4 regions of the Streptomyces sp. NPDC048191 genome follow, and region 1 is predicted to be linked to each of the others. Evidence: riboswitches for the same ligand, from Rfam matches in the RefSeq annotation. Region 1 holds a riboswitch; each other region holds the start of a gene.
The links. Region 1 has a riboswitch for cobalamin ahead of AB0D93_RS30355 (CbtB-domain containing protein). Riboswitches for the same ligand answer to the same signal wherever they lie in the genome.
Positions count from the first base shown of each region.

Region 2: another riboswitch for cobalamin. It lies ahead of AB0D93_RS39620 (HoxN/HupN/NixA family nickel/cobalt transporter); the one in region 1 lies ahead of AB0D93_RS30355 (CbtB-domain containing protein).
Region 3: another riboswitch for cobalamin. It lies ahead of AB0D93_RS14625 (ribonucleoside-diphosphate reductase subunit alpha); the one in region 1 lies ahead of AB0D93_RS30355 (CbtB-domain containing protein).
Region 4: another riboswitch for cobalamin. It lies ahead of AB0D93_RS03290 (cobalamin biosynthesis protein); the one in region 1 lies ahead of AB0D93_RS30355 (CbtB-domain containing protein).

Region 1 covers NZ_JBEZMO010000023.1:106,322-112,026, forward strand. The annotation lists gene AB0D93_RS30340 ((2Fe-2S) ferredoxin domain-containing protein) at 61-462, shown strand; partial or broken gene AB0D93_RS30345 (acyl-CoA dehydrogenase) at 468-603, shown strand; gene AB0D93_RS30350 (enoyl-CoA hydratase/isomerase family protein) at 600-1,676, shown strand; cobalamin riboswitch at 1,844-1,981, shown strand; gene AB0D93_RS30355 (CbtB-domain containing protein) at 2,016-2,237, shown strand; gene AB0D93_RS30360 (CbtA family protein) at 2,259-3,011, shown strand; gene AB0D93_RS30365 (histidine phosphatase family protein) at 3,360-3,941, opposite strand; gene AB0D93_RS30370 (GNAT family N-acetyltransferase) at 4,123-5,061, shown strand; gene AB0D93_RS30375 (fucose isomerase) at 5,263-5,705, opposite strand, start outside.
Region 2 covers NZ_JBEZMO010000049.1:22,905-28,609, reverse strand. The annotation lists gene AB0D93_RS39630 (sugar ABC transporter substrate-binding protein) at 1-862, opposite strand, end outside; gene AB0D93_RS39625 (DeoR/GlpR family DNA-binding transcription regulator) at 1,024-1,785, opposite strand; gene AB0D93_RS39620 (HoxN/HupN/NixA family nickel/cobalt transporter) at 2,530-3,636, opposite strand; cobalamin riboswitch at 3,663-3,852, opposite strand; gene AB0D93_RS39615 (metalloregulator ArsR/SmtB family transcription factor) at 3,933-4,340, shown strand; gene AB0D93_RS39610 (hypothetical protein) at 4,547-5,254, opposite strand; gene AB0D93_RS39605 (hypothetical protein) at 5,401-5,705, opposite strand, start outside.
Region 3 covers NZ_JBEZMO010000007.1:169,261-174,965, reverse strand. The annotation lists gene AB0D93_RS14645 (GntR family transcriptional regulator) at 1-292, shown strand, start outside; gene AB0D93_RS14640 (DUF3311 domain-containing protein) at 427-690, shown strand; gene mctP (monocarboxylate uptake permease MctP) at 687-2,315, shown strand; gene AB0D93_RS14630 (GNAT family N-acetyltransferase) at 2,390-2,896, shown strand; cobalamin riboswitch at 2,932-3,074, shown strand; gene AB0D93_RS14625 (ribonucleoside-diphosphate reductase subunit alpha) at 3,201-5,564, shown strand; gene AB0D93_RS14620 (ribonucleotide-diphosphate reductase subunit beta) at 5,621-5,705, shown strand, end outside.
Region 4 covers NZ_JBEZMO010000002.1:59,397-65,101, reverse strand. The annotation lists gene cobN (cobaltochelatase subunit CobN) at 1-115, opposite strand, end outside; gene AB0D93_RS03295 (cobyric acid synthase) at 112-1,656, opposite strand; gene AB0D93_RS03290 (cobalamin biosynthesis protein) at 1,653-2,597, opposite strand; cobalamin riboswitch at 2,695-2,837, opposite strand; gene AB0D93_RS03285 (hypothetical protein) at 2,983-3,210, opposite strand; gene AB0D93_RS03280 (inorganic phosphate transporter) at 3,246-4,496, opposite strand; gene AB0D93_RS03275 (lysozyme) at 4,641-5,393, opposite strand; gene AB0D93_RS03270 (class II aldolase/adducin family protein) at 5,583-5,705, shown strand, end outside.

The DNA of each region.
Region 1 (5,705 bases):
ACGCGGTCGCCTCCTCGACGGACACCGGGGCGGATCTCCCCGGGAGGGGAGTGACGCGGCGTGCCCGAGCGGACGACGGCAGAGGCGGCGGACGAGCCCGGGGCGGGCAGCGGTGCGGCACCGTGCCGGGTCGTCGTGTGCCGGGACTGCTGCTGCGGCAGCCCCAAGGTGACCGGGGTCGACCACGCGGCGCAGACCGCACGCCTGCGGGCGGAGGTACCGGTGCGCGTCTCCGACTGCCTCGACGTGTGCGACCAGGCCAACGTCATCGTCGTACAGCCGTCCGCGGTGGGCCGGGCCGCCGGTGCGCGGCCGGTCTGGCTCGGGCTCGTCAACGATCCGGACGCGACCGAGGACATCGTCACCTGGGTGCGCTCCGGCGGCCCCGGCGTGGCTCCGCTCCCGGACATCCTCGACCTGTACGCGTTCACTCCACCTCGGCGCCGGGCGGATCCCCGCTGACCCCCGGCGGCCGCGGCCACCACGGCGGGCACGCCATCGAGAAGGATCGTCCGATACCCGTCTGTCCACCCCGTCCTGGAAGGAACCAACGAGATCATGTGCTTCATCGTGGCCCGCGGCCTGACGGAGGCGTCCGGATGACCGGCACCGACGACCCCGTCCTGTTCCACACCGCAGGCCGGGCCGCCCACATCACCCTCAACCGGCCCCGGGCCCTTAACGCCCTCACGCACGCCATGGTGCGCCGCATCGACGAGGCCCTCACCGCGTGGGAGCACGACCCGGCCGTGGAGACCGTCGTCATCACCGGTGCGGGGGAGCGCGGCCTGTGCGCCGGCGGCGACATCCGCGCCGTCCACGACGACGCCCGCGACGGCGACGGCACCGCCTCGGCCGCGTTCTGGCGCGACGAGTACCACCTCAACGCCCGTATCGCCCGCTACCCCAAGCCGTACGTCGCCGTCATGGACGGCATCGTGATGGGCGGCGGGGTCGGCGTCTCCGCGCACGCCAGCGTCCGTATCGTCACCGAACGCTCGCGGATCGCGATGCCCGAGACCGGTATCGGCTTCGTCCCCGACGTGGGCGGCACCCATCTCCTCGGCCTCGCCCCGGGCGAACTCGGCACCCACCTCGCCCTGACGGGAGCCCAGATCGGCGCCGCCGACGCCCTGTTGTGCGGACTCGCCGACCACTGCGTACCGTCCGCAGCCCTCGGCTCCCTCGTCGACGACCTGGCCGAGCTGCCCGTACCGGACGCCCTCGCGCGACACGTACGGCCGCCGTCCCCAGGGGAGTTGACCGCCCGACGGGAGTGGATCGACCCCTGTTACGCCGCCGACACCGTGGAGGGGATCGTCCACCGGCTGTTCGCCCACGGCGGCCCCGACGCCAAGGAGGCGGCCGAGACCCTGCTCGCCAAGTCGCCCACCGCGCTGAAGGTCACCCTGGCCGCGATCCGCCGCGCACGGCGCCTCGGGTCTCTGGAGCGGGTCCTCGACCAGGAGTACCGCGTCTCGTGCGCCGCTCTGAGCTCACCCGACCTGGTGGAGGGCGTCCGCGCCCAGATCATCGACAAGGACCGGTGTCCGCGTTGGTCCCCGGCGACGCTCGCCGAGGTCACCGACGCGGACGTGGCACGCTTCTTCGCCCCGCTCGGCGACCGTGAACTGGGACTCGCCGGGCCCGGTTCCGCCGCGGAGGCGGCATGGTGAACGCCCCCTGGTGCGCGCGCAGTTCGCCACCCGCCGGAACCGGGGCATGAGCGTCCGTACCGCCGGGCGGCCGCCGGAATCGCGCCACGGCCGACCCACTGGCCCGTACCGTCCCGCCTGGTGGGAGAGGAAGATCACGTCGGGCGGAGGCGGTCTTGGCCATGCGTGCGTCACGCGGTACGGTCGGTCCGATATCGACGACGGCGAAACGGAAGCCGGTGGGAATCCGGCACGGTCGCGCCACTGTATGCGGGACCCTCAGGGGGCCGTGAGTCAGACCCGTGGCCGTCGTCCTGTGCACCACCGAGATGGGACGCGAACTCCCGAGGAGGTCCTGCCATGGCGCAGACCGTCGCCCAGCCGACAGCCACCACCCCCGTCGTTCCCGCCAAGCTGCCGCTGAAGGCGATCGCTCCCTGGGCGGTCTTCTTCGGCGTCCTGATGCTGGTCCTGCTCTACTTCGTCGGCGCCGAGCAGGGCGCCACCTCCGTGGTCAACGGCACGGGCGTCCACGAGTGGGTGCACGACGCCCGCCATCTGCTCGGCTTCCCCTGCCACTGACGCGAGGGACGCCGCACCCCCATGAACTCCGCAACCGTACGGAACCTCCTCGTACGGGGCATGCTCGCCGGCCTCGCGGCAGGCGTGCTCGCCCTGGTCGTGGCGTACGTCCTCGGTGAGCCGAGCGTCGACAAGGCGATCGGCTTCGAGCAGGCCCACTCGCACGAGCACGAGATGGAAGTCGTCTCCCGCTCCCTGCAGTCCACCGCCGGCCTCGCCACCGGAGTCCTCGTCTACGGGGTCGCCTTCGGCGGCATCGCCGCACTCGCCTTCTGCTTCGCCCTCGGCCGCGTGGGCCGCTTCGGTCCGCGCGCGACGGCGCTGCTGCTGTCGGGCTGCGCCCTCCTCGCCGTGTACGTCGTGCCGTTCCTGAAGTACCCGGCCAATCCTCCCTCGATCGGCAACGCCGACACCATCGGCAAGCGGACCACCCTGTACTTCCTGATGATGCTGCTCAGCGTCCTGCTGGCGGTCGCCGCCACCATCCTCGGCAAGCGCCTGGCGCCGAGCCTCGGCACCTGGTGGGCGACGGTGGCCGCGGTGGCCGCGTTCGTCGTCGTGATCGGCCTGGCGTACCAGTTCCTGCCCGTCGTCAACGAGGTGCCCCAGGGCTTCCCGGCCACCCTGCTGTGGCGGTTCCGGCTGTCGGCACTGGCGATCCAGACCGTTCTGTGGGGCGGATTCGGCCTGGTCTTCGGCGAGTTGGCCGAGAGGCTGCTCAATCCCAGGCCGGCGACGGCCGGGAGCGGGAGAGCCGTTCCGGCCGCGCGCTGAACCCTTCCCGACAACAGAGGGCCCTTCGGAACCGACCGGGGCCCTCTGACGTTCTCCGGCCGCCGATGCGCGGGGATTCCCGGCAGAACAGGAAGCGGGTGGCGCATCGCCCTCGGTGGGCGCGAGGCGCCCGCCCTCACTCCGGAGGAACACAGGCAACCGGGCGCCGCCCGACGGCAGGCCGAGCGCACCGAACGGCTCCCGCACGAGCGGGAGGCTCTGACAGCCGCCAAGGGGACGCCTGCCCGGGACACCCCCACAGGCCGCCGACGCCTGCCCGTACCGCGCCATCACGGCGCGGCCGTGCCGGCACCGGGACCGGCGCCGTGAACCGCGGGCCGTCGGCGCCTACTCGGCCTCCAACGCGCCCGGCGGACGCCCCAGACGCAGATTCCAGCGCCCGGCCCGGCCACTGAGCTCCGTCAAGGACAGCGGCGGCACGTCCAGGCGCCAGAAGAGCGATGCGGGCATGCCCAGGGCGTCGACGACCGCCGCCCGTACCACCTCCGGCTCGACCACCGCGAGCGTACGACCCTCCAGGCCCTGAGCGTCCACCAGCCACCGCCCGACCCGCGCGCACAGGTCCCGCACGGACTCACCCCCGTGCGGCGCGCAGCCGGGGTCGGTGAGCCAGCGCCCCACCGCCTCCGGCTCGGCCGCCCCCACCTCCTCCAGGGTGCGTCCCCGCCAGCGCCCCACATCAAGACCCGCCAGCTCCGGCACCGGCACCGCGTCGAGGCCCAGCGCCGCGGCCGTCTCCCGGCAGCGCACGCCGGAGGACATGAGGACACGGACGGCGGACGGCAGCGACCCGGCCACCGACCGGGCCCGTGCCGCGCCGGCGTCGTCGATCGAGCCGCCGTCGTCGAAGCGGGCCTGCCGCAACGCCACGCTCATGGCGGGAGAGACGAAAAGGACTCGGCTGGTCACGCGGTGACTCCCGGTGCTGTCGTGGGCGCCGTCGGCGGGTCGCCGTCCCCCGCCGCACGCCACCCCGACCGGATCCGCCCACCCGCGTGCGAACATAGCAGGCCCACCGACCCGTCTCCCGGGACGGCCCCGGCACGGAAATCAGTCGCCCAGGTCCACGACGACGTGGAAGTGTGCTGAGGTGACTGACTTCAGCATCCTTGGTGAACGCGCGGAATGGCAGCGGGACTTCGAACGGCGGCTGCACGCCTCGTACACGGCGGTCGGGCTCGACGCGGCCGCGGCGGAACGCATGGTCGACAGCGCGCGCGACGGCATCGACGACTGGACCGTCGCCGAGATCACGGACGGCGGGACCCGGGTGGGACACGTCGCCGTGGCCGTGGCCGACGACAAGGGGACGCCCGCGGGCCGTATCGGCGACCTGCACGTCGACGCGTCCCACGCCGGCCGGGGGCACGAGCAGGCAGCACGGGACTGGGCCGAGACATGGTGCGCGCAGCGCGGCGCGACGCGGCTGGACATACGGCTCACCGAGCCCGCCGGCGAACTGTTCGACGGTTACGCCGTCCGCGCCCAGCTCAGGACGCGGCGCGTCGGCTCCCTGCCGGAACCACTCGACGGCGTCACCGCACGGCCGATGGCACAGGCCGAGTATCCCGCTTGGCTCGCCGCCGAGAAGGCCGCCTACACCGACGACATCATCCGGTCGGGAGTCCTCGGTCCCGAGGAGGCGGAACGCAAGTCCGACCGCGACTTCGCGAAGCTGATTACCGACGGCCTGGCGACGCCCGACAACACGTTCCTGGTGCTCGAGGCGGCGGGGGAGCGGATCGGCACCGGCTGGCTGAAGCACGGGTTCCTGCCGGGGGTCACCTACGGCTACTCGCTGCACGTCGAGGAGCGGCACCGCGGCAAAGGATACGGGCGGGCCGCGATGGCGGTCGGCGAACGGGCGACCCTGGCAGCCGGCGACTCGGTACTGATGTTCACGGTGTGGGGCGGCAACGAGGTGGCGATGAACCTGTACACCGGCGTGGGCTACCGGGTGATCGAGGAAAACCGTTCCATCGACCTTCCCCGCCCGGCGGCCCGACCCGACCCGCGCCGGCACCCATGAGCGACGGCCGCCTTGGCGCGCCCACGAGCGACGGGGCCGCCGCCGTGCCCGCACCGGCGGCGAGCACCGGTCGGCGGCTCGGGCCGCCGGGACCGTCGGCGCCGGGTGGACCGTCGTGCACCGGGGCATGCTGAACTACTCGTGCCCCGTGAGGTATTGGTCAGCTTGTCCAGGCGCGCCACCGGCGGGGCCGCTCGCCGGCTACAGCGTCACGTCCCCGCACAAGTGGACCTCGACGCCCAGCTCGGCGAAGAGGGCGGCCTTGGCGCGCAGCGCCTTGTCGGCCGTGGCCGCGTCCGGGGCGTAGGCCACGTTCAGGTGGTTGGCGCGGTGGCGGGCCATGAACTGGTCGCGGCTCACGCCGTGCAGTACCGCGTGCATGATCGGCCACTGCGGGGTGGTGGCCGCCAGCCGGCGCCGGGTCTCCTCCTCCGGCAGCTCGATCGCCGTGGCCCGGCCGAGGTCGACGTGCAGCCGGCCGTCCATCAGGAAGACCCGCGACCAGACGATCTCGCCGGGCTTGGAGACGCCGCTGAGCGTGCCGCCGCCGAGCGGGAAGTACATCGGGGGCTGCCGCATGCTGTACGACTTGTGGTAGCCGCCGTTGTGGGAGGCGGGCACCGAGCCGGAGATCTCGAAGACCC
Region 2 (5,705 bases), on a different contig from region 1:
GCGACCCGGCCGCGGAGGTCGCGTCGTACCACATGGCGACCTTGCCCTGCTCCATGTCATTGAGGCACTCGGCGAACCCGGACTGGGGAGCGCCCGCCTCACCGTGGGCTCGCACGAGGTCGACGTAGAACTTGGTCGCCTTGGTGAAGGCGGAGCTGTCGACCTGGGCCTTCCAGTCCTTGTCGAACCAGGTGCCGCCCATGGTGTTGACCACCGTGGTCAACGGGGCCATCACCTCGCCCCATCCCGGCAGACCACGCAGGCAGATGCCCTTCATCCCGGACTTGGCGCCGTCCGCCTTGGCGGCCAGGGCGGCCACCTGCCGCCAGGTGGGGTTGGCCGGCATGGTCAGCCCCTTCTCCTTGAAGACGTCCTTGCGGTACATCAGGAAGGACGACTCACCGTAGAACGGCTCGGCGTATATCTGGCCGGACGCGGTCAGCGACTGCTGCATGGCGGGCAGGATGTCGCTCTGGTCGAAGGCGGTGTCCTTCTTCGCATACGAGGTCAGCGGGGCGAGCCAGCCGTTCTTGGCGTAGATCGGTGTCTCGTAGTTGCTGATCGTCGCCACGTCGTACTGGCCGGCCTGGCTGGAGAAGTCCTGGGTGATCTTGTCACGGACGTCGTTCTCCGGCAGCACCGTGAAGTTGACCTTGATGCCGGTCTGCTTGGTGAAATTGGCCGCCGTGAGCTTCTGCAGGTCCGCCATCTGCGGGTTGTTCACCATCAGTACGTTGATGGAGTGCGAGCCGGAGCCGCCCCCCGCGCCGCCGGCGCCCGCGCATGCCGTGAGCAGCGCGCCGCACACGGCGAGCGCGCCGAGCGGCACAGCGCGCCGCAGAACAGTCGGTCTTGAAGTCATGATCGTCCCTTTCATGAAATGTCGGGTGTAGGCAACAAGGGGGAGGGGGTGAATATGGGCTCGGACATGCGGCGGGTGTTGCGGCTGCGTGGGCAGCGGGTGCCGTCGGGGCGGCTCCGGCGAAGTCGTCCCTGGCGGTGGGGGATTGCGGGCTGAGCGGGTCAGACCCGGTGGACGCGGGGTCCCATCAGTGAGTAGCGGTGTGCCTCGGCACTGGACAGCCCCATGTCGGTGACGATCGCCTCGAAGTCGCCCACGCCGGCGAAGCGGCAGAAGCTGCTCGCGCCGAACTTGCTGTGGTGCCCCATGAAGACGCGTCGGCGCGACACTGTCAGCGCCTTGGCCTTGACGTCGGCCACAACCGGATCGGGGGTGGTCAGGCCAAGCTCCCGGGAGATCCCGTTCGACCCGAGGAAGGCCAGGTCGATCACGAATCGCTCGAGCATGGCGCACGCCCATGAGCCCACCGTGGCCAGGGTCCGCGACCGGACCCGGCCTCCGAGGAGCAACACGGTGACGTGCGGAGAGTCCACGATCGCGGCTGCTGTGGACAGTGATGCGGTGACCACGGTCAGGGGCCTGTCGCCCGGGAGGAGCGCGGCGAGGAGCTGCGGGGTGTAGCCCTCGTCCACGAACACGGTCTCCGCGTCACCAAGGAGCTTGACCGCCTCCGCGGCGATGCGGCGATTGTCCTTGACGTGCAGGGCCTCTCGTTCGGGGAGGCCCGTCTCGAAGCCCGCGCCCTCCACGGGGTAGGCGCCGCCGTAGGTGCGGCGGAGCAGGCCCCTGCGTTCCAGGACGCTGAGGTCACGACGGATGGTCTCCGGCGCGACAGCCAGATCGACGGCCGTGGTGGTGACCTCGACACGCCCCTGGTGACGGGCGAGCGCGAGAATCCGGCTCTGACGCTCCTCGGCGTTCATCGCTCACCTCGCCTTCCATACCCGGTCCGGGCACGGCGCGCCCGGTCTTGCCGCACATTTATACCAATCGCCTTTTGCAGCAAACCCGCCCACAATGGGCCTGAAACCGCCCGATGATGCCTGGAGTGATTGAGTGAATCCCCAGGTCAGGGCGCCCGCAGTGAGTTTTGCCCGTTTGCCGGTGCCCGTGTGGGCCGCCTGCAGTGCCCGGTTCGGGCGGACGGCGAAGTGCGGCTGCCAATGATCACGGGCCCGGCAAGAGGTCCGCGAACCGCGAGGGCCCGCTCCGCACGACGTGTCCGCGGAGCGGGCCGGTGTTGGCGCCGCGTGTTCATCAGGCGCATATCGGCGAGTTGGAGACGGTGTCGGGTGGGCTCGTCCGAGGCGGGTGTTCCCAGTCCTGGGGACTGCGGAGGGGGAGAGCGGCCGGTGGCGTACGTACCGCTGCCGTCGGCCCGGGTCTGCAACGTGAGTCGACGGCGAACGCAGCACGTGCCCGGCAGCAGGGCACCGGCCGGCCAGGGCAGACTTCGGCGCGCAGGAGGCGGCGCCAAGCAGGGCCCGTACCCGCTGGGGCACCTCCCCGCCGGTGACAGCGGGGGCGGCGCGGCCGCCCCCCGGCGACGGCCGCCCGGTCGCCTGCCTGCGTGGCGGCCTCCTCATCCGGCCGGCGCTCCAGGACGAAGGCACCTGCTCCTGGGCAGCCGGCGCCGACTCCTGGCCGAGCCGTCGGGTGCTCCTCGGTCAGCCGGCGTCAGCGGTCCGGGCGTTCCAGCGGTCCTCGACCTTGGCGAGGCGCCAGTACGCGATGGCCATGGCCCAGACCACCACGAACAGGCCGACGATGACGTAGCCGACGTTGTCCAGGTTCAGGTCCGCGATCCAGCCGGTGACACCGTCGTCCAGGCCGAGCTTGTCGTGCAGCACGCCGACCAGCTCGATGGTGCCGACGAAGAAGGCCACCACGATCGACAGGCCGGTGATGGTGAGGTTGTAGAAGACCTTGCGGACGGGGTTGGAGAAGGCCCACTGGTAGGCGAAGTTCATGAAGGTGCCGTCGAGGGTGTCGAACAGGCTCATGCCGGCGGCGAAGAGCAGCGGCAGGCACACCACCGCGTACCAGGGCAGTCCGGCGGCGGCGCCGTTGCCGGCCAGGGCGAGGAGCAGCACCTCGGTGGTGGTGTCGAAGCCGATGCCGAAGAGGAAGCCGAGCGGGAACATCTGGCCGGGCCGGCGAATGGACTTGGTGAGCCGGCCGAGGAGACGGTTCATGAAGCCGCGCGACTCGAGGTGGGCCTGCAGCTCGGCCTCGTCGTAGCGGCCGACGCGCATCGCCCTGAAGACGCGCATGATTCCGAACAGCGCGACCAGATTGAGGGCGGCGATGAGATACAGGAAACTTCCGGAGACCGTGGTGCCCACGGTACCGAGGACTTGGTGGGTTCGCGAGCCGTCGTTCATCAGCGTGCCCGCGAGCTTGGCGCCGCCGGCGACCAGCACGGCCATGACGACCACCACGCTGGAGTGCCCGAGCGCGAACCAGAAGCCCACCGACACCGGACGCTGACCGTCGGCCATCAGCTTGCGGGTGGTGTTGTCGATCGCGGCGATGTGGTCGGCGTCGAACGCGTGCCGCATACCAAGGGTGTAGGCCGTGATGCCCAGCCCCACTCCGAACGCCTTGGAGCCGACCTCGTAGTGGTGCGGGACCACGAGCAGGAAGAGGATCCCGAAAGCCACGACGTGCAGAGCGACGATCACGCCCAGGAGGCCGGCCGTGCGGAGGGTGTCCTCACGGCGCCAGCGGAAGGAAGGGGCGTCGGTTTCGGGCACGCCTCGGGACACGGTCATACAGTCACGCTCCAGCACCTCGTGGATCAGTCTCGTGCTGTCGTGGCCGGTCTCCTGGCTGACGGGTCATCGTGCCCGCCCCTGCCTTCCCAGCCGTGAGGCCAGTGGCAATGCATGGGTGGGAACTCCCCGATCACAGTGGCGAGGGCCGCTCCGGACTGAGCCTTTGAGGGGCTGTCACCGGTCTTCCCGAACACCACGACCCGCCCACCCTAGAAGGCTGAAGACGGAGGCTGCAAGATTGCACAACTGATCAGGTGTCCGGCTGGAGCGCCGGCGACTGCGATGATGAGGGCATGCATCTCGTCCCCGCGGAACGTGCCGGGCAGCGGATCATCGACGACCATCGGGTCTGCGATGCCATCGCCGCTGTCGGCGCGCCCGAACGCGTGCGCGCTTGGGCCGACCGCTTCTCTCTGCTCTCCGATCCCGGGCGCCTGTCCCTGCTGCTGGCTCTCCATGAGGCGGGCGCCATCGCCGTCTCCGACCTGGCCGTCGCCACCGGCATGCGGGACACGGCCGTGTCCCAGGCCCTGCGCCTGTTGCGGACCGCCGGCATCGTCCAGGGCGAGAAGGATGGCCGAATCGTGCGCTACCGGCTCATCGACGGCCCGATCTCAGCTTTGCTGGAACACTGCGCGTCACGCGATACGAACGTCGGCAGCACGCCGTCAGGAGGAGCGAGTAGCACGGGAGGACAGTGAGGACCCGTAGCTGCGCGCAGTCGCGGCGAGCCGTCCGCAGGACCAACCGCGGCGGTTGCACACGAAGTCGGCCGAGCCCACGATCGGGCGCCGGCGCCAACTCGGCCGCCCCAGAGGCCGCTGTCCCAGGGGCTTGCAGCACACCGCTGCCCGGACCTGGAACAGGCGCTACGCCCTACAGGTCCGGGCAGGGTCCCGCGATGGGGTCAGCTGCCGTCTCCGGTGTCCGAGCCTCCGGTGTCCGAGCCTCCTGTGTCTGAGCCTCCGGTGTCCGAGCCCCCGGTGTCGGTTCCTCCGTTGTCCGTTGCGGCGGGTGCTCCGGTGTCCGTGCCTCCGTTGTCGGTTGCGGTGGGGGCCCCGGTGTCCGTCGCGGTGGGGGCTCCGTTGTCCGTTGCGGTGGGAGTTCCGTTGTCCGTTGCGGTGGGGGTTCCGGTCTCCGTCGCGGTGGGGGACCCGGTCTCCGTCGCGGTGGGCGAACCGGTCTCCGTCGCGGTGGGCGAACCGGTCTCCGTCGCGGTGGGCGAACCGGTCTCCGTCGCGGTGGGGCTCGGCTGTTGCGGCGTGGGGCCGGTCTCGGGCGGACTCGTGGCCGGCGCCGGTGATGTCTCGGTCGGACGGGGCAGTGACGGTACGACGATGATGGCCGGCGGGTTCTTCGGTATGGGAACCCGCACGAGGACGATCACGATGACGTCACGGCCGTTGTGGCGTGCGTGTCGCTTCTTGACCTCGTAGCAATGGATCGCCTTCGGTTCCTTGTGCGTCCGGTAGCACTTGATGACCTTGGCGCTGGGCGCGCGATCGGGTGCCTTCGTCGCCGCACCGGCGTCTGTTTCCGCCATGGCCCAGGCGCCCGCCACCAGGCAGGAGGTGGCCGTCACTGCGACACCGATTTTCCTGAGTTTGTTGTCCATTTTTCAAACTCCCGTTCGTGTTGGCTGCGGGGACACACGTGAGCGTCACTTCCGGTCCTCGGGAGATCCAGCGGCAACAAACCCAGCCAGGACGAGGACTCTTTTCCTGCGGACTCCGCGGTCGTCATCCCCCCAAGCGGGTGGTGTCACGGAATTCGGTTCCGGGTTTTGATTTCGAGGGTGGCGTCCAGCTTGCGGCCGTTGGCGCACTTCCCGCCCAGGGCATAGGAGGCCGGCGGGACGGAGTTCGGGATCCGCAGTGTGCCCTGGACGTCCTCCGGGTGGGTCTGGCCCCGGGACGTCAGACGCACCGTCCCGGCGTCGAGCACCTGGGCATAGACGATGGCCGAGCTGTTGCTGCCGCATTCCGAGCTGTTGAGGTTGACCGTACTGCCCGGATAGGCGGGGTTCGGTGTGACCTCCAGGAGGCCGAAGTCTCCTGCGTACGCGG
Region 3 (5,705 bases), on a different contig from region 1:
CAGCGCCAAGCGCTTCCCGGCCCTGCGCCGCTCCCTGGTCAAGTACACGTCCCTCTACACCGCCCTGGCCGAGGTCTACGACGTCCACCTCGCCGAGGCCGAGGAGACCATCGAGACCTCGCTGGCCACCCCGCGCGAGGCCGGCCTGCTCGGCACCGACGTGGGCCTGCCGATGCTGATGCTCTCCCGCCACTCCCTGGACCGCGAGGGCAAGCCGGTGGAGTGGGTGCGGTCGGTCTACCGCGGTGACCGCTACAAGTTCGTGGCCCGCCTCAAGCGCCCCGCGGAGTAGGCCGGGTGGGACCTGTGGACGTTCGCTGAATCGATATACCGATATACGAACGAGGTCTTCCGCTCTCGCGACACCGTCACCTAGATTGCCTGCGCATTACACAGGTGATCAGCGAGGGGACGGAGAGCCGTGACATGTCCAGTACGCCTGAAGTGAGACCACCGGTGGTCACGCCGGTGCGCGTGATCATCGCCCTGTGTCTCGTCGCGCCGTTCGTGGCGATGCTCTGGGTCGGCTCCTACGCCAAGGCGGACCCCGCCTTCATCGGGATCCCGTTCTTCTACTGGTACCAGATGCTCTGGGTGCTGATTTCCACGGCGCTCACCATCACCGCGTACAAGCTGTGGCAGCGCGACCAGCGTGCCCGCACCGCCCAGCAGGGCGGTGAGGCGAAGTGAAGAACGGCGTCAACGGCGTCGCGCTCGGCGTCTTCATCTTCTTCTTCCTGGCCGTCACGGTCATGGGCTTCCTCGCCGCACGCTGGCGCAGGGCCGAGAACGAGCACTCCCTGGACGAATGGGGCCTGGGCGGGCGGTCCTTCGGCACCTGGGTCACCTGGTTCCTGCTCGGCGGCGACCTGTACACGGCGTACACCTTCGTCGCCGTGCCTGCGGCGATCTACGCGGCGGGCGCGTCCGGCTTCTTCGCGGTGCCGTACACGATCCTGGTCTACCCGCTGATCTTCACCTTCCTGCCCCGCCTGTGGTCGGTCTCGCACCGCCACGGGTACGTCACCACCTCCGACTTCGTCCGCGGCCGCTTCGGCTCCAGGGGCCTGTCGCTGGCGGTGGCGCTGACCGGCATCCTGGCGACGATGCCCTACATCGCGCTCCAGCTGGTCGGCATCCAGGCGGTGCTGGACGTGATGGGCGTCGGCGGCGGCGACAACACCAACTGGTTCGTGAAGGACCTGCCGCTGCTGATCGCCTTCGGCGTGCTGGCGGCCTACACCTACTCCTCCGGGCTGCGGGCCCCCGCCCTGATCGCCTTCGTCAAGGACGCGCTGATCTACATCGTCATCGCGGTGGCGATCATCTACATCCCGATCAAGCTGGGCGGCTTCGACGACGTCTTCGCCAAGGCGGGCCACGCGTTCAGCCAGGTCAACCCGGCGACGGGCAAGCCGCGCGGCGCGCTCGTGCCGCCCGAGGCGGGCCAGTGGACGTACGCCACCCTGGCCCTGGGCTCCGCGCTGGCGCTCTTCATGTACCCGCACTCGATCACCGCGACGCTCTCCTCCAAGAGCCGTGAGGTGATCCGCCGCAACACCACGATCCTGCCGCTGTACTCCCTGATGCTGGGGCTGCTGGCCCTGCTGGGCTTCATGGCGATCGCGGCCGGGGTCAAGGTCACCAACGGGCAGCTGGCGATCCCGCAGCTGTTCGAGGACATGTTCCCGGACTGGTTCGCGGGCGTGGCCTTCGCGGCGATCGGCATCGGCGCGCTGGTGCCGGCGGCGATCATGTCGATCGCGGCGGCGAACCTCTTCACCCGCAACATCTACCGGGACTTCATCAAGCCGGACGCCACACCGAAGCAGGAGGCCCAGGTCTCCAAGATCGTCTCGCTGCTGGTGAAGGTCGGCGCGCTGGTCTTCGTCCTCACCATGGACAAGACGGTCGCCATCAACTTCCAGCTGCTGGGCGGCATCTGGATCCTGCAGACCTTCCCGGCGCTGGTCGGCGGCCTGTTCACCCGCTGGTTCCACCGCTGGGCCCTGCTCGCGGGCTGGGCGGTCGGCATGGTGTACGGCACGTTCGCCGCGTACGGCGTCGCCTCCCCGACCCAGAAGCACTTCGGCGGCTCGGCGAAGGAGATCCCGGGCATCGGCGAGATCGGCTACATCGGCCTCACGGCGTTCGTGCTGAACGTCGTGGTCACCGTGGTCCTGACCTTCGTCCTGAAGGCGCTGAAGGCCCCCGAGGGCCTCGACGAGACCAGGCCGGACGACTACACGGCGGACGCGGGCGACCCGGGGGTCCAGGTGGAGCTTCCGCCTGCGACGGCCGGCGCCGGTCACTAGGCAGCCGTCGTACGACGGGCCGCCGGGGAAAATCCGGCGGCCCGTCGTCGTACCCCTCCGGCAGACTCGGTGCCATGGACATCGTGATCCGGCCCGCGCACCCCGGCCAGTACGAAACCCTCGGTGAGATCACCGCCCAGGCCTACCTCCAGGACGGCCTCCTGGACTTCGGCGAGAGCGACCGGTACCTCGGCGAGCTGCGAGACGTGGCCAAGAGAGCCGCCGCGGCCGACGTGCTCGTGGCCATGCGGAACGACACCCTCCTCGGCGGCGTCACCTTCGTCCCGTCCCCCGGCCCCATGGCCGACATCGCCCGCCCCCGTGAGGCCGAGATCCGCATGCTGGCCGTGGCCGGCGCCGCGCGCGGCCAGGGCGCCGGTGAGGCCCTCGTGCGGGCCTGCGTCGACCGGGCGCGAGCCACCGAGGGCTGCCGGGCCGTCGTCCTGTCCACCCAGCGCACGATGCACGCCGCCCACCGCATCTACGAACGGCTGGGTTTCGTTCGCACACCCGAGCGGGACTGGAATCCGCTGCCCGAGCTGGACCACATCACTCTGCTCACCTACGAGTTGACACTCTGACACCGCCACGACACAACATCTGGGGGTGACACGACAGCCCGGCACTAGATGTATGCTCGACCTCGCTGTCGCCGCAGGGGAATCCGGTGCGAATCCGGAACTGTCCCGCAACGGTGTACTTGCGCGTGTTCGCGCGCCTGTGTCAGTCCGAGGACCTGCCGGCAGCACGCGCCCGGCCGTCCGGCCCGGGTGCCTTCCGACGTCCGGGCCTCGTGGGGTGGGCCGGTGGACGCGACGCCGTGTGCGCTCGTGGCTGCCCCCTGCCCTCCGCAAGGCCCCCGTGCCGAGCGAGGGAGAGCCCCACGTGACCATCGCGCCAGCAGATCCGGCTTCAGCCAGCGGCCTGGAGACCGACGGTCCCGGTGCCGCGCTGCTGCGGACCCTGACCGAGCTGACCGCCGACCTCCCCGACGCCGACCCCGGCCGGGTCGCCGCCGCCGCGCTGCGCGGCCGGTCCGCTCGGGCCGACGAGGCGGAGTTGCGCGAGCTGGCCACGGAGGCCGCCGCCGGACTCATCTCCGACGACCCCGCCTACTCCCGGCTCGCCGCCCGGCTGCTGACCGTCTCCATCCGCGCCGAGGCCGCCTCGCAGGGCGTGACGTCCTTCACCGAGTCCGTGGCCGTCGGGCACCGCGAGGGGCTCATCGCGGACCGGACCGCCGAGTTCGCGCGGCTGCACGCCGAGCGGCTCGACGCGCTGATCGACCGGCGGGCCGACGACCGCTTCGGCTACTTCGGCCTGCGCACCCTGCACAGCCGCTACCTGCTGCGGCACCCCATCACCCGCAGGGTCATCGAGACGCCCCAGCACTTCATGCTGCGCGTGGCGAGCGGCCTGGCCGAGGACGACACGACCAGGTCGGCCGACGAAGTCGCCGCGCTCTACGGGCTGATGAGCCGCCTGGACTACCTCCCCTCCTCCCCCACCCTCTTCAACTCCGGCACGCGGCACCCCCAGATGTCGTCCTGCTACCTCCTCGACTCCCCGCTGGACGAGCTGGACTCCATCTACGACCGCTACCACCAGGTCGCCCGGCTCTCCAAGCACGCCGGTGGCATCGGTCTGTCGTACTCCCGCATCCGCAGCCGCGGTTCGCTGATCCGGGGCACGAACGGGCACTCCAACGGCATCGTCCCGTTCCTGAAGACCCTGGACGCCTCGGTGGCGGCCGTGAACCAGGGCGGCCGGCGCAAGGGTGCCGCGGCCGTCTACCTGGAGACCTGGCACTCCGACGTCGAGGAGTTCCTGGAGCTGCGGGACAACACCGGTGAGGACGCCCGCCGCACGCACAACCTGAACCTCGCGCACTGGGTCCCGGACGAGTTCATGCGCCGGGTCAACGCCGACGAGCAGTGGTCGCTGTTCTCCCCGGCGGACGTGCCGGAACTGGTGGACCTGTGGGGCGCGGAGTTCGACGCCGCCTACCGCAAGGCCGAGGCGGCGGGTCTGGCGAGGAAGTCCATGCCGGCCCGTGAGCTGTACGGCCGGATGATGCGCACCCTCGCGCAGACCGGCAACGGCTGGATGACCTTCAAGGACGCCGCCAACCGCACCGCCAACCAGACGGCCCTGCCGGGCCACGTGGTCCACTCCTCCAACCTCTGCACGGAGATCCTGGAGGTCACGGACGACGGGGAGACGGCGGTCTGCAACCTCGGTTCGGTGAACCTCGGTGCCTTCGTGGCCGACGGGGACATCGACTGGCAGCGGCTGGACGAGACCGTCCGCACCGCCGTCACCTTCCTCGACCGTGTCGTGGACATCAACTTCTACCCGACCGAGCAGGCGGGACGGTCGAACGCCAAGTGGCGTCCCGTCGGCCTCGGCGCGATGGGTCTTCAGGACGTCTTCTTCAAGCTGCGTCTGCCCTTCGACTCGCCGGAGGCGGAGGCCCTGTCCACGCGGATCGCCGAGCGGATCATGCTCGCCGCGTACGAGGCCTCCGCCGACCTCGCCGAGCGCAACGGCCCGCTGCCGGCCTGGGAGAAGACCCGTACGGCCCAGGGTGTGCTGCACCCCGACCACTACGGCGTCGAGCCGGCCTGGCCGGAGCGCTGGGCCGCCCTGCGGTCGCGCATCGCGTCCGTCGGCATGCGCAACTCGCTGCTGCTCGCGATCGCCCCGACGGCCACCATCGCCTCCATCGCGGGCGTGTACGAGTGCATCGAGCCGCAGGTCTCCAACCTGTTCAAGCGCGAGACGCTCTCCGGCGAGTTCCTGCAGGTCAACTCCTACCTGGTGCAGGACCTGAAGAACCTCGGCGTGTGGGACGCGCGGACCCGGGAGGCGCTGCGCGAGTCCAACGGCTCGGTGCAGGACTTCGCCTGGATCCCGGCCGACGTACGGGCGCTGTACCGCACGGCGTGGGAGATCCCGCAGCGCGGCCTGATCGACATGGCCGCGGCGCGCACCCCGTTCCTGGACCAGGCGCAGTCCCTCAACCTCTTCATGGAGACGCCGACCATCGGCAAGCTCTCCTCGATGTACGCGTACGCCTGGAAGTCGGGCCTGAAGACGACGTACTACCTGCGCTCGCGCCCGGCGACCCGCATCGCCCGCGCCGCCCAGGCGCAGACACCTTCCGCCATCCCCGTCCAGCAGGCCGCCGACCCCGACGCGGTCGCCTGCTCCCTGGAAAACCCCGAGTCCTGCGAGGCCTGCCAGTAATTCCCACCCGCCACCCGACCACCACCCCTGGAGGACGGCGCTTCGCGCCGACTGTGATGACTGCCAAGAACCTGCTCGACCCGGGCTTCGAGCTGACTCTGCGCCCCATGCGCTACCCGGACTTCTACGAGCGCTACCGGG
Region 4 (5,705 bases), on a different contig from region 1:
GGAGTTCCCCCGCGACGTCCACCCGGGTCGGGTTGCCGATGCGGTAGTCCGCTCCGCAGGCCCGGGCCGCCAGCAGATCCGTGTCGGCGGTCGACAACAACAACACTGTGCTCATGCAGGTGCTCCCGGTGGGATGAAAGGCAGTCCTTGCGGCGCGCCCGACTCGATGAGCCGCCACAGCGCGTCCGTGTCCGCGTGCTGTTCGATCAGGTCGCCGAGCCGGTCGAGCTGCTCCTCGCGCAGCGCGGCGAAGGAGGTGTCCGGCGCGGGCACGAAGCGGCGGCCCGCGGCGGCGGCCACCTCGCGCAGGAAGGCCCGCCGGAAACCGTCCGACTCCAGTGAGCCGTGCCAGTGCGTGCCCCAGGTCCCCCCGACCCGGCAGCCGTCCAGGAAGGGCTCGCCACCGGTCACTTCGGCGACCCCGTGGTGGATCTCGTACCCCTCGACCCGTTCGCCGAGGGCCTCGCCGGACGGCCGGGTCAGGGTCTTCTCGCGGGCGAAGCGCACCCGCACCGGCAGCACACCGAGCCCGGGGACCGTACCGGCACGGGACTCGACCTCGTCCTCGATGCGCTCGCCGAGGATCTGGAAGCCACCGCAGATGCCGAGGACCGGGCGTCCTTCGGCGGCCCTGCGCACGAGGGCGTCCGCGAGCCCGCGCTCGCGCAGCCACCGCAGCGCCCGTACGGTCCCGCGTGTCCCCGGAACCACCACCAGGTCCGCGTCCGCCAGTTCCTCCGGCCGGTCCACGAACCGCACCACGACCCCCGGTTCGGCGGCCAGCGCGTCCACGTCCGTGAAGTTGGACATCAGGGGGATCGCGCACACGGCGACCCGCAGCACGTCCTCGCCGGCCGGCGGACTCACGGTCGACTCGCGGACCGTGCCGCGCAGCGAGTCCCTCTCCCACGCTCGGCTTCGCTCGCGCGGGGGGACCCCCATCCCGTCCTCCTCGTCGATGCCGAGCCCGTGCCGGAAGGGCAGCACGCCGTAGGTGGGCCGGCCGGTCAGGCCCTGGAGCATGTCCAACCCGGGCTCCAGCAGGCTGACATCGCCGCGGAACTTGTTCACCAGGAACCCGGCGACCAGTTCCTGGTCCTCGGGCGAGAGCAGGGCGACGGTGCCGAAGAAGGAGGCGAAGACGCCGCCGCGGTCGATGTCCCCGACCACCAGCACGGGCAGCCGCGCACGGCGCGCGATCCCCATGTTCACGATGTCGGTCCGCCGCAGATTGATCTCCGCGGGCGAGCCGGCCCCCTCACAGATCACCGCGTCATACGTGCCCCGCAACTCGGCCAGACAGTCCAGCACCGTGCCGAGGAGCTTCTGCTGCCGTCCCCCGTGGTACCCGCGCGCGCTCAGCTCGCCCACCGGCCTGCCCAGCAGCACCACCTGACTGCTCTGCTCGCCGCCCGGCTTGAGCAGCACCGGGTTCATCAGCGCGGTCGGCTCGATCCGGCAGGCCTGGGCCTGCATGGCCTGCGCCCGCCCGATCTCCGCGCCTTCGCGGGTCACGAACGAATTGAGCGACATGTTCTGCGCCTTGAACGGCGCGACCTTCACGCCCTGGCGCACCAGCCACCGGCAGATCCCGGCCGTCACGACGCTCTTGCCGGCGTCGGAGGTGGTGCCGGCGACGAGGAGACCCCCGCTCACTTCCCACGTCCCTTCACGAGTCGGCGCGCGGCGAGGGTGACGCCGAGCGCGAGCAGGCCGACGCGGCGGGAGAGCCGTACGGCCCGGGCGATGTCGGTGACCTGAACGGCGCGGCCCGCCTCCCCGTTGAGCACGGGGCGGTGCTCGACCCGGCCGCCGTACGACAGCGTGCCGCCCAGCCGCACCCCCAGCGCCCCCGCGAACGACGCTTCGACGGGGCCCGCGTTGGGGCTCGGGTGCCTGCGGGCGTCGGCCCGCCAGGCACGCAGGGCACCGCGCGGGTCGGGTCCGGCAGCCGCGGCGAGCACGGCGGTCAGCCGGGCCCCCGGCCAGCCGGCCACGTCGTCGAGCCGGGCGGAGGCCCAGCCGTAGCGCACGTAGCGGGGCGATTTGTGACCCACCATCGCGTCCAGGGTGTTGACCGCGCGGAAGCCGACCAGCCCCGGCACCCCGGCCACCGCGCCCCACACCAGCGCGCCCACGACGGCGTCGGAGGTGTTCTCGGCGACCGACTCGACCACGGCCCGGGCGATCCCGTCCGCGTCCAGGGCCTGCGGGTCCCGGCCGCACAGATGCGGCAGCCGCGCCCGCGCCGCCGCGACGTCCCCGGCCTGCAGCGCACGCCCGACCGCACGCGCCTCGCGGGCGAGCGACGTACCGCCGACGACCGCCCAGGTGGCGGCGGCGGTCAGCGCGGCGGAGGCGGTGGGGGAGGGGCGTACGGCGCGCGCGGCCAGGGTGCCGAGTGCGACGGCGCCACCGGCGCACACCACCGTGTGCAGGGCGCCCCAGCCGCGGTGGTCGCGCCACAACGCGCGGTCCACGGCGGCGGCCGCACGCCCGAACGCGGCGACCGGATGCCCGCGGCGGGGATCGCCGAGGAGCAGGTCGCCGAGAAGGCCGGCGGCGGCGCCGTACGCATAAGTGCGAGCGGCACCCATCGGCTCAGCCGGCCGTGAGTACAGCAGCGGGCCTGGTAGGGGTCCTTCGGCAGCCGGGCATGGCGATCGGTGTCCTCACTCAGGGTGTCCGCGCCCTGGTTCGACGAGATTCGGCGGTGAGAGTTCCTGGCTCCCGGGGGTTCTTCCCCGGTGACAGTGGCGGGACCGCGCCGGATTCACACCGGCTTCCTCTCCTGTCGCCGTACATGGCCTGGGCAGTCCACCATGCACCCGGAACGGCCGTCAACTTGCCGTTGACCTGCGGGGGGAGAGTGTGCCGATCCCCACATCGTGGGGGACGTCCGTGACGTCAGGGCACGCCTGAAGGCTCCCCTCCGTCACGCGTGGAGGGGAGCCTTCGCGGTGCCTGCTGTCCGGTGCTCCGTCAGGCCTTGGCGACGATCAGGTAGATGCCGTACGCCACCGCCGCCGCGCACGCGGCGAAGCAGACGTAGGCGCCGGTCACGGCGAGTGCCGCGGAGTTGCCCTGGGCCGCCGCCTTCTCGCGCCGGGCCAGTCCGTTGACGCCCAGGGTGAACAGGGTCACCAGGGCCACGGTGAACACGAGGCTGACGCCGAAGACGGAGCCGATGGCCGACCAGTCGATCTTCATGGGGATGCTTCCTTGGGAACCGGAGGTGGCCGGGGTCAGACGGTGGCGGCCGGCGGGACGGCCTCGGGCGCGGATTCGGGGACGGCCGGGGAGGCGATCGTGGCCGTCAGGTCCTCCGTGATCGGACCGGCGGGGGGCGGGGTCACCGCGGCGATGGCGGTGGTGACCACGCCGGCCGGCTCCGCGGGGCCGTCGACGACGTTGGTGTGGTCGACGACCTCACGGCGGGAGATCTTCCAGATCGTGGCGCTCGCGGCGACGAGGAAGACGGCGACCACGGCGGTGCCCCAGTCCCCGAGTTCCGTGACGGACTCGGCGCCCGCGCCGACCAGCGCGGCGGCCGGGAGGGTGAGCACCCAGGCGACGGCCATCCGGGTCGCGGTGGACCAGCGGACCACCCCGCCCTTGCGGCCGACGCCGGCGCCCATCACCGAGCCGGAGACGACGTGCGTGGTGGACAGGGAGAAGCCCAGGTGGGAGGAGGCGAGGATGGCGGTCGCGGCGCTGGTCTGGGCGGCGAAGCCCTGGCGCGGCTCCAGCTCGGTCAGGCCCTTGCCCATGGTGCGGATGATGCGCCAGCCGCCGATGTAGGTGCCGAGCGCGATGGCCAGGCCGGCGGAGAGGATCACCCAGGTGGGAGGGTTCGAGCCCGGCGCGATGGCGCCGCCCGCGATCAGCGCGAGGGTGATGACGCCCATCGTCTTCTGGGCGTCGTTGGTGCCGTGGGCGAGGGAGACCAGGCCGGCGGAGGCGATCTGGCCGGCGCGGTAGCCCTTGCGGGTGGCCTCGCCCTCGGCCTTGCCGCCGATGCCGTAGGAGAACCGGGTGGCCAGCAGCGAGGCGAGGCCCGCCACCACCGGCGCGGCGATCGCCGGGAGGATGACCTTGGTGACCAGTACGTCACCGTGCACGGCGCCGAAACCGGCGGAGGCGACGGCGGCGCCGATCAGGCCGCCCATCAGGGCGTGCGAGGAACTGGACGGCAGGCCCACCAGCCAGGTCAGCAGGTTCCAGAGGATCGCGCCGACCAGGGCGGCGAAGATGACCTCGGGACGGATGCCGGTCTCGTCGACGAGACCCTTGGAGATCGTGTTCGCGACCTCGACGGAGAGGAACGCGCCCACCAGATTGAGGCCGGCGGACATGGCCACCGCGATCTTGGGCTTCAGGGCGCCGGTGGAGATGGTGGTGGCCATCGCGTTGGCGGTGTCGTGGAAACCGTTCGTGAAATCGAACGCGAGAGCGGTTACGACCACTATCGCGAGGATCAGCGAGAAGCTTTCCATTTACCCAGGCAATCGTTCGAGCGTCATTGGCTGGTCGAACGTAGGCAACCTGGGTGAACGGAAGATGAACTGAGTCGGACCTCGGGGTGTCATTAGGGAGGGGGTGGGGTTCCGCTTCGCTCCGCCACCCCAGGCGCCCCTTGGCTACCGGCCCCGCGCGAAGACCCTCAGCCGGCTCACGGACCCGTCGAAGAGATTCTGGTCACCCGGGAAGCGGCCCTTGGTGCCGTACTGCCAGAAGGTCCAGTACCGCCAGCCGCCCGGCAGCGTCCCCGGCCGCGCACTGTGCCGGGCGATCCACAGGGCGTGACTCTTCGAGAACGCGCGGCTGTTGCCGGTGCACAGCTTCCACCACTGGGCCGTCGTGTAGATCACCGGGCGGCGGCCGGTCTCCCGCTTGATCTCGTCGCTGAACGACCGGATCCAGCGGACCATCCGCTTCCTGCCCAGTCCGTAGCACTTGTGCTTCTTGCTGTAGGGGTTGTATTCGATGTCGAGCGCGGGCGGCAGCGTCCAGCCGTCCGCCCGCCAGGCGCCGCCGTGCCGCACCAGGTACGCGGCCTGCCGGGCGCCGGAGGACTTGTCCGGCCGGGCGAAGTGGTACGCGCCCCGGATCAGGCCAGCCTTCCGCGCGCCGCCGTACTGCTGGGAGAAGTAGGGGTTGCGGTAGTTCGTGGACTCGGTCGCCTTGACGTAGACGAACCGTGCGCCCCTGGACCGGGCGGCCTGCCAGTCGACGCGCTTCTGGTGGGAGGACACGTCGTGCCCCCGGGGCAGGCCCGAGGCCAGTGCCGGAGGCCCGGCCGCCACGGTCGCGGTGCACGCCAGGGCGAGCGCCGCGGTGGCCGTCGCGAGGACACCGGCGCGACGGCGGCGAAGAGTGCGTTCACGGGCCATGTGTCTCCCCTGGTGGGCGGACGCGGGAGCGCCCGGCGGGCAAGAGGGACCATTGAAGGTCCGGCGATCACCGAACCGGCGCACATTTGCCGCGATCACCCCGACTTCCGCTCGTTCGGGGGTACGCACTTTCGGCCGACGGCGACCGCCCGCCCCCCTCCCCGTGGGCACGGCTGGCAGGATCGCGGCATGGCTGAACAGCGGCGGGACGCGGAACTGGAACGGATCTGGACGGAACTGGTCGCGACGGCGCGGCGGACCGTGGCCGACGGGCTGGTCGTCGGCACCTCGGGCAACGTCTCGGCGCGCGTC